Regions from separate parts of the Kitasatospora sp. NPDC096204 genome, predicted to be linked through region 2. Evidence: riboswitches for the same ligand, from Rfam matches in the RefSeq annotation. Region 2 holds a riboswitch; each other region holds the start of a gene.
What was found. A riboswitch is a leader RNA that binds a small molecule or an ion and turns the genes downstream of it on or off. The one in region 2 is predicted to bind S-adenosylmethionine.
Positions count from the first base shown of each region.

Region 1: it holds a riboswitch for S-adenosylmethionine, as region 2 does, so the genes downstream of both, ACIQ87_RS12635 (aminotransferase class V-fold PLP-dependent enzyme) here and ACIQ87_RS00560 (IclR family transcriptional regulator) in region 2, are expected to answer to the same signal.
Region 3: it holds a riboswitch for S-adenosylmethionine, as region 2 does, so the genes downstream of both, thrC (threonine synthase) here and ACIQ87_RS00560 (IclR family transcriptional regulator) in region 2, are expected to answer to the same signal.

Region 1 is NZ_JBIWFT010000009.1:173,974-177,224, reverse strand. It holds gene ACIQ87_RS12645 (hypothetical protein) at 1-132, shown strand, start outside; gene trpD (anthranilate phosphoribosyltransferase) at 251-1,327, shown strand; SAM riboswitch class IV at 1,436-1,554, shown strand; gene ACIQ87_RS12635 (aminotransferase class V-fold PLP-dependent enzyme) at 1,607-2,977, shown strand; gene ACIQ87_RS12630 (Lrp/AsnC family transcriptional regulator) at 2,981-3,251, opposite strand, start outside.
Region 2 is NZ_JBIWFT010000001.1:167,296-170,546, reverse strand. It holds gene ACIQ87_RS00565 (threonine/serine exporter family protein) at 1-854, shown strand, start outside; gene ACIQ87_RS00560 (IclR family transcriptional regulator) at 939-1,652, opposite strand; SAM riboswitch class I at 1,853-1,995, opposite strand; gene ACIQ87_RS00555 (hypothetical protein) at 2,070-3,206, opposite strand.
Region 3 is NZ_JBIWFT010000012.1:71,586-74,836, reverse strand. It holds gene ACIQ87_RS15545 (MoaD/ThiS family protein) at 130-408, opposite strand; gene thrC (threonine synthase) at 436-1,716, opposite strand; SAM riboswitch class I at 1,733-1,867, opposite strand; gene ACIQ87_RS15535 (glucosyl-3-phosphoglycerate synthase) at 1,979-3,016, shown strand; gene ACIQ87_RS15530 (trehalose-6-phosphate synthase) at 3,055-3,251, shown strand, end outside.

The DNA of each region.
Region 1 (3,251 bases), on a different contig from region 2:
GACTCCTGGCTCGCCGCCTGGAGCCGGGCCGACGCGGCCATCTCCCACCCGGTGGAGCCGGTGGCGCTGGCCGAGGCGGCGGCCACCCTGCTGCGGGCACGACTGGCCAAGCGGACTCCGGCCGTCCGCTGAGGGCGGCCCCGGCAACTGGAAAAGACAGGGGTAGAAGCGCAGGCTCCGCTCGATAGGCTGGCTCCATCCGTACGGACGTCCCCCCGGAGTGGGGAACCGACAACAGCTGGAGTCAGCCATGGTGAACGTGAACCCTGCGAACGGCGGTAGCGACCCCGCGCAGGTGGTCCGCACCTGGCCGGACCTCCTGGCGGCACTGTTGCAGGGGCAGGACCTCGACCGCTCGTCCACCGCGTGGGCGATGGACCGGATCATGAGCGGCGAGGCGTCCCCCGTACAGGTGGCCGGGTTCATGATCGCGCTGCGGGCCAAGGGCGAGTCGGTCGAGGAGATCGGCGGCCTGGTCGACGCGATGTACGCGCACGCCGAGCCGCTGGACATCCCCGGCCCGGCGGTGGACATCGTCGGCACCGGCGGCGACCGGGCGAAGACCGTCAACATCTCCACCATGTCCGCGATCGTCGCGGCGGCCGCCGGCGCCAAGGTGGTCAAGCACGGCAACCGGTCGGCCTCCTCGAGCAGCGGCTCCTCGGACGTGCTGGAGAAGCTCGGGGTGGCGCTGGACCTCTCCGCCCGGCGGGTCGCCGAGGTGGCCGAGGAGGTCGGGCTCACCTTCTGCTTCGCGGCGAAGTTCCACCCCTCGATGCGGCACGCCGCCACCGCGCGGCGCGACCTCGGGGTGCCGACCTCCTTCAACATCCTCGGCCCGCTGACCAACCCGGCCAAGGTCACCGCGCACGCCATCGGCTGCTTCGACACCCGGCTGGCCGGACTGATCGCCGGGGTGCTGGCCGAGCGGGGTGCGACGGCGCTGGTCTTCCGCGGCGACGACGGGCTGGACGAGCTGACCATCACCACCACCTCGCAGGTCTGGCTGGTGCGCGACGGGGTGGTCACCCGGACCGCCTTCGACCCGCGGGACGTCGGCATCGAGCTGGTCGGCATCGAGGCGCTGCGCGGGGCCGACGCCTCGTACAACGCGGAGGTCGCGCGGCGACTGCTGGCGGGGGAGCACGGGCCGGTCCGGGACGCCGTCCTGCTGAACACGGCGGCGGCGCTGGTCGCGCTCGACCTGAGCGACGCACCGCTCACCGAGCAGCTGGCGGCCGGCATGGAGCGGGCCGCCAGGGCGATCGACTCCGGCGCGGCCCAGGACCTGCTGCGGCGTTGGTCGGAGGCCACCAGCCGGAGCTGACACGGCAGTTGAGGGGCCTGTGGGAATTCCTCCCGCGGGCCCCTCGCGCTGTCCGGATGCCGGACGCCCGTTTGACCGCCCGATGGGCGCGGCCTAGAGTCTTCGCCAGGTCATGAGTGACAGCGCGAAGCCCCAGCTTGCTGTCCGGCAACCCTCCGTCCGTGGCGGGGTGCCCTGGGTGAGGACCGGGTCGTCACGGCAAGCCGTCCGTGCGACAAGCGCGGACGCCGGACGAATGACACTCCCGGGGTCCCTTGCCCCGTGAAGGAGTGCATCCTCATGTCCCCCATCGCCACCGACATCTGCGCCGCCCCGCTCGCCGTCCTCGGCACCGACGTCCAGGTCCCGCTCGCCAGCGGTGAGAAGGTCGGCTACGCGGCACTCGACTACGCGGCCAGCTCGCCGGCGCTCCAGCGGGTGTGGGACGACGTCGCCGCCTACGCGCCGTACTACGGCAGCGTCCACCGCGGGGCCGGGTACCTCTCCCAGCTGTCCACCGACCTGTTCGAGCAGAGCCGCCGCACCGTCGGCGAGTTCCTCGACCTGCGCGAGGGCGACCAGGTGGTCTTCACCCGGGCCACCACCGACTCGCTCAACCTGCTGGCCGCCGCCGTTCCGGCCGGCACCCGGGTGTTCGCCTTCGAGACCGAGCACCACGCCTCGCTGCTGCCCTGGGCGCACGCCGGACTGGACGTCACCTACCTGCGGGCGCCGCGCTCGCGGGCCGAGGCGGTGGCCGCGCTGGACGCCGCGCTCGCCGAGGCGCCCGAGGGCCCCAAGCTGCTCTGCGTCACCGGCGCCTCCAACGTGACCGGCGAGCTGTGGCCGGTCGCCGAGCTGACCGGGACCGCGCACCGGCACGGCGCCCGGGTGGTGCTGGACGCCGCCCAGCTGGCGCCGCACCACCGGGTCTCGGTACGCGAACTGGACGTCGACTGGATCGCCTTCTCCGGCCACAAGATCTACGCGCCGTTCGGCGCCGGGGTGCTGGCCGGCCGGGCGGACTGGCTGGACGAGGCCGAGCCGTACCTGGCCGGCGGCGGGGCGACCCGGACGGTGGCCCGGGAGGCCGACGGCTCGGTGGCCGTGCAGTGGCACACCGGCCCGGCCCGGCACGAGGCCGGCTCGCCGAACGTCATCGGCGCCTACGCGATCGCCTCGGCCTGCCGGGCGCTGACCGAGGCCGGCTTCGACGCGCTGGAGGCCCGTGAGCGGCAGCTGGTCGCCCGGCTGACGGCCGGGCTGGCCGAGATCCCGCAGGTCAAGGTGCTGAACCTGTTCGGGGCCGACTCCGCCCGGGTGGGCGTGCTGTCCTTCGTCGTCCGGGGCTGGAACAGCTCGCACTTCTCGGCCGCGCTCTCGGCCGAGTACGGCATCGGGGTGCGCGACGGCCTGTTCTGCGCCCACCCGCTGGTGCGCACGCTGCTCGGGGACGAGGACGTCGCGCCGTCCGAGTGCGGGGCGCCCGAGCCCTCGCTGCCGGGCGAGCGCAGCCTGAACGCGATCCGGGTGAGCTTCGGCGCCGGGACGCCGGACGAGCACGTCGACCGCTTCCTGACCGCCGTCCGGGAGCTGGTCACGGACGGTGCGGCGTGGAACTACCGCAACGAGGGCGGGCGTTGCGTCGCGGACTCTCGGCGCGAGGGCTGACCGCTACTCGTCCAGACCGAGGGCGAAGGCGGCCTCCAGGTCGTGCTGGGAGTAGGTGCGGAAGGCGATCTGGGTCTCGGTGTGGGCCACGCCCGGGACCTTGTTGAGCCGGCCCGGGATGACCTCGGCCAGGTCGTCGTGCCGACGCACCCGCACCATCGCCACCAGGTTGTAGCCGCCGGTCACCGAGTAGACCTCGCTGACGCCCTCGATGGCGGCGATGGACTCGGCGATCTCCGGGATGCGGTCGACACTGGTCTTGATCAGGACGATG
Region 2 (3,251 bases):
TCGGCGTGGGGGTCTGCCTCTTCCTCCAGCCGGCGGCGGCGAACGTGCTGGCGGCCGGGCTCGGCTCGCTGATCGTGGTGGGGCTGACCGTGCTCGCCCGACGGCTGCCGTACCTGCGGCCGCTGCTGCCCGTCACGGCCGGCTTCCTGGTCGCCCTGCTGGTCCTGGCACTCGCGCGGGCCTCGCTGCTGGACGGCCCGCTGCGGACGATCGTGGCCACCCTGGCGATCCTGCTGCCGGGCGGGCTGCTGGTCACCGGGTTGTCCGAGATCGCCGCGGGCGCGGCCAGCGCGGGCACCGCCCGGCTGGTGTCCGGCGCGGTCCAGCTGGCGCTGTTCCTCGCCGGGGTGGCCGCGGCCGCGACGGCGATCGGCATGCCGGCCACCGCGCTGGCCAACGTCCAGGTCGCCAAGCCCACCTGGTGGGTGATCGCGCTGGGGCTGGCGATCGCGGTGGCCGGAGTGGTGGTCAACGTCCACACGCCGCCCTCGGCCATCCCGTGGATCGTCGCCGTGATCGCGGTCAGCGTCACCGCCCAGGTGGCGGTGGGGTCGGTGCACGGCGCGGCGATAGGCGGCCTGGCCGGGGCGGTCGCCGCCGCGGTCGCGGCCACCCTGGTGCACTGGCTGCCGGGCGGTCCGCTCTGGCAGGTGCTCTACCTCCCCGCGTTCTGGATCGTGGTGCCGGGCTCCTTCGGTCTGTTGAACACCGCGCAGATAGAGGTCGGGAACGGGGCCCAGTCGGTCCTGGCGGCCGTCTCGGCGGTCTTCGGGGTGTCGATCGGCACGCTGATCGGCGCGGTGATCAGCCGGATCCCCCGGCCCTCCCGCGCCGTGCTGCTGTCCCGGGCCTGAACCCGGGGCGGCGGCACCCCGGCCGGGATGGGGCGGCGGCACCCCGGCCGGGATGGGGGACCCTGGTCCGGGTCCCCCATCCCGTCAGGCGTGGCGCAGGGCCTCGGTGAGGCGGCGGCCCGCCTCGACGACGGCCTGGGAGAGCTGGGCGCCGGGGTGGCGGGTGAGCCGTTCGATCGGTCCTGAGACCGAGACGGCGGCCACCACCCGGTTGGACTGGCCGCGGACGGGCGCGGAGACGGAGGCGACCCCGAGTTCGCGCTCGCCGACGGACTGCGCCCAGCCCCGGCGCCGTACGCCGCTCAGGGCGGTGGCGGTGAAACGGGCGCCCTGCAGCCCGCGGTGGAGGCGCTCGGGCTCCTCCCAGGCGAGCAGGACCTGGGCGGCGGAGCCGACCTTCATGGGGAGGGTGATGCCCACCGGGACGGTGTCCCGCAGGCCGGTGAGGCGCTCGGCGGCGGCCACGCAGATCCGCACCTCGCCCTGCCGTCGGTAGAGCTGGGCGCTCTCGCCGGTGAGGTCCCGCAGCTGGGTCAGGACCGAGCCGGCCGCGGCCAGCAAACGGTCCTCGCCGGCGGCCGAGGCGAGCTCGCCGACCCGGGGGCCGAGCATGAACCGGCCGTTCACGTCCCGGCTGACCAGGCGGTGGTGTTCGAGTGCGACGGCCAGCCGGTGGGCGGTGGGGCGGGCCATGCCGGTGGCCGCGACGAGGCCGCCGAGGGTGGCGGGGCCCGCCTCCAGGATCCCGAGGATCGAGGTGACCTTGTCGAGCACGCCGACGCCGCTCGTGTTCTCCATGGGTGGGGGTACTCCAGTCTCAAGGCCCGGGAGCAGCGGGTCGGCGCTGCTCCCGGCGGCTCCTCGCGGGGAGCCGGGGGTGGTCAGCGAGGACGGGCCGCGGAAGTCGGCCGATTGCCTGCGCCGGGCACGAGACGGGTACGCGAAAGCGCCGGGGCGGGAAGCGCCCGGGCGAAGGACAGCACAGAGAGCACCGTGTCTCCTCATCTTTCCCGCGCCACATTGGCGACAGGCCGGAGTTGGCACTGATCCCGGACGGCACGGCGCGTACTTCGGACGCCGGGTCGAACGGGGAGTTGCCGGGGCTTCGTAGGGCCGGTCCCTCCACCCCTCTGGATGATTCGCGAAGAACGATACAAGACTCTCCGGGCCCGCTGCCAAGCCCCCCCACCGTCGACGGCGGGCCGGTGCGCCCGCTCAGCGGTGGCGCGGCTCCGACAGGCCGGTGCACGGGGCCGGGTCCGGGCCGCCGGGGGCGGTGGTGTCCCAGGCCCGCAGCGCGGCCAGGGCGGCGGCGCGTTCGGGCGCCGTCGGCCGGGTGCCCTCGGCGCCGAGCAGGTAGTCGGCGACCGGGGTGAGCAGCAGGGTGGCGCCGCCGGCCGGGAGCAGCAGGGCCTCGTCCCACTGGTGCCGGATGACGGTGCGGCGCAGCAGGGTGCCGTGGCGCAACAGCGTCCCCTGGCGCGGCCGGTGGGCGCGGGCGAGGGTCCGGCGGCGGCGGAGTTCGGGGGCGACCTCGGCCTCCAGGACGGTGCGCACGTCCCGCAGGGAGCCGAGCGGCACGTGCTCGGCGGCGAGGTCGAGCAGGGCGGCGGCCTCCGGGGCGAGCCGGTAGGCGGCGAGGACCGCGGCGGTCTCGGCGGGGTCGAAGGGCTGTCCGGCGAGCTGGGCCACGTCGATCACGTCGCCGGCCAGGAAGGTGCGCGCGAGCCCCTCCTCGGCGAGGGCGATCAGGCATTCCACGTGTTCGTCGGCGGCCAGGTAGGGGCGGACGGGGACGGTGGCGAGGTCGCCGGTGAGGGCGGCGGTGGCGACCCGTACCTGGTACCAGGGGTCGAGCAGCGGGTCCTCGGCCGGCCAGCGCAGGGTGACGGCGGTGTGCCGGGGCCGCTCGCCGAGCAGGGTGATCTCGACGGACTCCACCGGGTGGTCGGTGACCAGCCGGTTGACGGCCTGCCAGAGCGTCGCCTCGGTGGGGCTGACGAGGCTGAGTCCGCCCAGCGGCCGGGGCAGGTCCGGCGGGTAGTAGCCGGCCAGGGGGAGGTCCCGGATCGGGCGGACGCCGGTGGCGTCGGCGAGGTCGCGGGCGACCCGGGCGTAACACTCGGCCCGGTCGCGGGCGCGCTGCAGCTCGGCCCGGGCGTGCCCGCCCATCCGCACGCCCTCGCGGGAGAGCGCGGCGAGCACCAGGTACGGCAGGTGGCGGTCGGCGCGGGCGCGGTGGAGCAGTTCGGCCGGCCCGGCGGCCGGGTCGACGTCGAGCAGCCGGTGGAGCAGGTCGCTGGTCAGCGGGTCGGTGTCGAGCGGGCCGGTGCGCAGCAGGTCGGTGTTCATGGGCGTCCGCCTCCGAGAGCCGTGGGGGGCGCCCGGGCGGCGGGC
Region 3 (3,251 bases), on a different contig from region 2:
TGTTCCCAGCCGAGCGACACTCTACTCCGACTCGACCCGGAAATATTCCCGCAGGAATGCGAGCGGTCGCCCGCGCATACGGACAGTGGAATTCCGTACGCGCGGGCGACCGCGGGTTCTCCTGCGGGCTCAGCAGCCGCCGGCCACCGCCGGGATGATCGAGATGCTGGCGCCGTCCCCGATCTCGGTCGCCAGGCCCTCGGCGAAGCGCACGTCGTCGTCGTTCACGTACACGTTCACGAAGCGGCGCAGCTTGCCCGTGTCGTCCAGGATGCGGGCCGAGATGCCCGCGTGGTTCTTCTCCAGGTCGGCGACGACCTCGGCCAGGGTGGCGCCCTCGGCGGTCACCTCTGCGGCGCCGGAGGTGTAGGTGCGCAGGATGGTGGGGATGCGGACGTTGGCGCTCATGACTTCTCCTTGCGGGGGGCGGGTGGTTCAGGCGGACACGAGGCCGGCGGCGCGGAACGAGTCCAGCGTCGGGCGGATGACGGCGGTCATCCCGGCGTCGGAGACGGCGTCCAGGGTCTTCAGGCCGTCGCCGGTGTTGATCGCGACGGTCTCCTTCGACGGGTCCAGCTGCCCGGTCTCGACCAGCTTCTTCAGCACGCCGACGGTCACCCCGCCCGCGGTCTCGGCGAAGATCCCCTCGGTCCGCGCCAGCAGCCGGATCGCCGCCACGACCTCGGCGTCCGTGACGTCCTCCACCGCGCCACCGGTGCGGCGGGCGATGTCCAGCACGTACGGGCCGTCGGCCGGGTTGCCGATCGCCAGCGACTTGGCGATGGTGTCCGGCTTGACCGGCTTGATCACGTCCCGGCCGGCCTTGAACGCGGCCGACACCGGCGAGCAGCCCTCGGCCTGGGCGCCGAAGATCCGGTACGGCCGGTCCTCGACCAGCCCCAGCTTGATCAGCTCCTGGAGACCCTTGTCGATCTTCGTCAGCTGGGAGCCCGAGGCGATCGGGATCACGATCTGCTCCGGCAGCCGCCAGCCGAGCTGCTCGCAGATCTCGTACGCCAGCGTCTTGGAGCCCTCGCCGTAGTACGGCCGGAGGTTCACGTTGACGAAGCCCCAGCCCTCGCCGGCCGGGTCGCCGATCAGCTCCGAGCAGAAGCGGTTCACGTCGTCGTAGTTGCCCTCGATGCCGACCAGCTCACCGCCGTACACCCCGGCCATGACGACCTTGCCCTGCTCCAGGTCGTGCGGGATGAACACGCAGGACCGGAACCCGGCCCGGGCCGCCGCCGCCCCCACCGCGCCGGCCAGGTTGCCGGTGGAGGAGCAGGACAGCGTGGTGTAGCCGAACGCCCGGGCCGCCTCGATCGCACACGCGACCACCCGGTCCTTGAAGGAGTGCGTCGGGTTCCCGGAGTCGTCCTTGACGTGCAGCTGGGCGGTGAACCCGAGCTCCCGGCCCAGGTTGTCCGCCTTCACCAGCGGGGTCCACCCCGGGTTCAGGTTCGGCTTCGAGGCCACGTCGGCCGGAACGGGCAGCAGCGGCGCGTACCGCCAGATGGACGCCGGACCGGCCTCGATCCGCTTGCGCAGCTCCTCGGCGCCCTCGCTGCCGAACTCGTAGGCGATCTCCAGCGGGCCGAAGCACTCCAGGCAGGCGAAGCTGGGGCCGAGCGGGAAGCGGGTGCCGCACTCGCGACAGGACAGCGCGGCGGCGGGGCCGAGGTCGACGGAAACGGGTGCGGCGGTGTCGATAGCCATGATGGCGAGGCCTCTCTCCTCATCTTCCCCGTGACGCGGTCGCGCACGGGCCGGAATTGGCACCTGTCCCGCCTGGGCCTGTCGACGACAGCCGCGCGAGAAGGTTGCCGGGACGTCAACGGGCCGTTCCCTCAGTCCCTCTGGATGAGCTTGTGAAATTGTGGTGCTGCTCAACGGCGACCCCGGCGTGCAAAGGTCCGACCGCTGTACGAAGACTGTATCCGAAGGCGTCAATCCTGAACGGGACCGTCCGCCACGCGAGATGACAGATTCCACCGACCCCGCCGAGGAGACCTCCGTGCCCGCCGAACCGACCCCCGAGCTCCTCCCGCAGGCGGCGTCCTGGCTCCACCGCCGCTCCTGGAGCGCGGCCGACCGGCCGGTCCACACCCTCCTCGCCGCCAAGGAACGCACCGGCCGCACCGTCAGCGTGGTCCTCCCCGCCCTGGACGAGGAGGCCACCGTCGGCGACATCGTCCGCACCGTCCGCCGCGAGTTGATGGAACGCCTCCCGCTCGTCGACGAACTCGTCGTCGTCGACTCCGGCTCCACCGACGCCACCGCCGCCGTCGCCGCCGAGGCCGGCGCCCGGGTGGAACACCGCGACCGGATCCTCCCCCGGCTGCCCGCCGTCCCCGGCAAGGGCGAGGTGCTCTGGCGCTCCCTGCTGGTCACCCGCGGCGACATCGTCTGCTTCGTCGACGCCGACCTGCGCGAGTTCGACCCGGCCTTCGTCTCCGGCATCGTCGGCCCGCTGCTCACCGACGAGTCCATCCAGCTGGTCAAGGCCATGTACGACCGCCCGCTGGAGTCGGAGGGCGCCGTCCTGCCCGCCGGCGGCGGCCGGGTCACCGAACTCGTCGCCCGCCCCCTGCTCAACCTCCACTGGCCGGAACTCGCCGGCTTCGTCCAGCCGCTCGGCGGCGAGTACGCGGCCCGCCGCTCACTGCTCGAACGGCTGCCCTTCCCCACCGGCTACGGCGTCGAACTCGGCCTGCTGGTCGACGCCCTGGAAGTGGCCGGCCTCGACGCCCTGGCCCAGGTGGACGTCGGAGTCCGGCACCACCGCCACCAGGACGGCCAGGCCCTCGGCCGGATGGCCGCCACCATCTACCGGACCGCCCTGGAACGCCTCGACCGCACGCACCGCCTCAAGGCCTCCGCCGACCTCGTCCACCCCCACCTCACCCAGTTCACCCGCGACCCGGAAACCCGCGCCTTCACCGCGCACACCCACCCGGTGACCGCCCTGGAACGCCCCCCGATGCACACCGTCCCGGAATACGCCGCCCGTCACTGACGGGTTTGCCACGCCGAGCCCCCGGCAAGATGCCAACCATGGGCGATCTCACGACCAACCGTTCGAACGCGACCGGCACCGCCCCCGTCCTGGTGGCCTCCAACCGGGGACCGGTGTCCTTCAGCACCTCCGACGACGGCACGCTGACCCTGCGGCGGGGCGGTGGCGGCCTGGTCTCCGGCCTCTCCGCGATCGAGGACCCGAACGCCGTCTGGGTCTGCGCCGCCCTCGACGA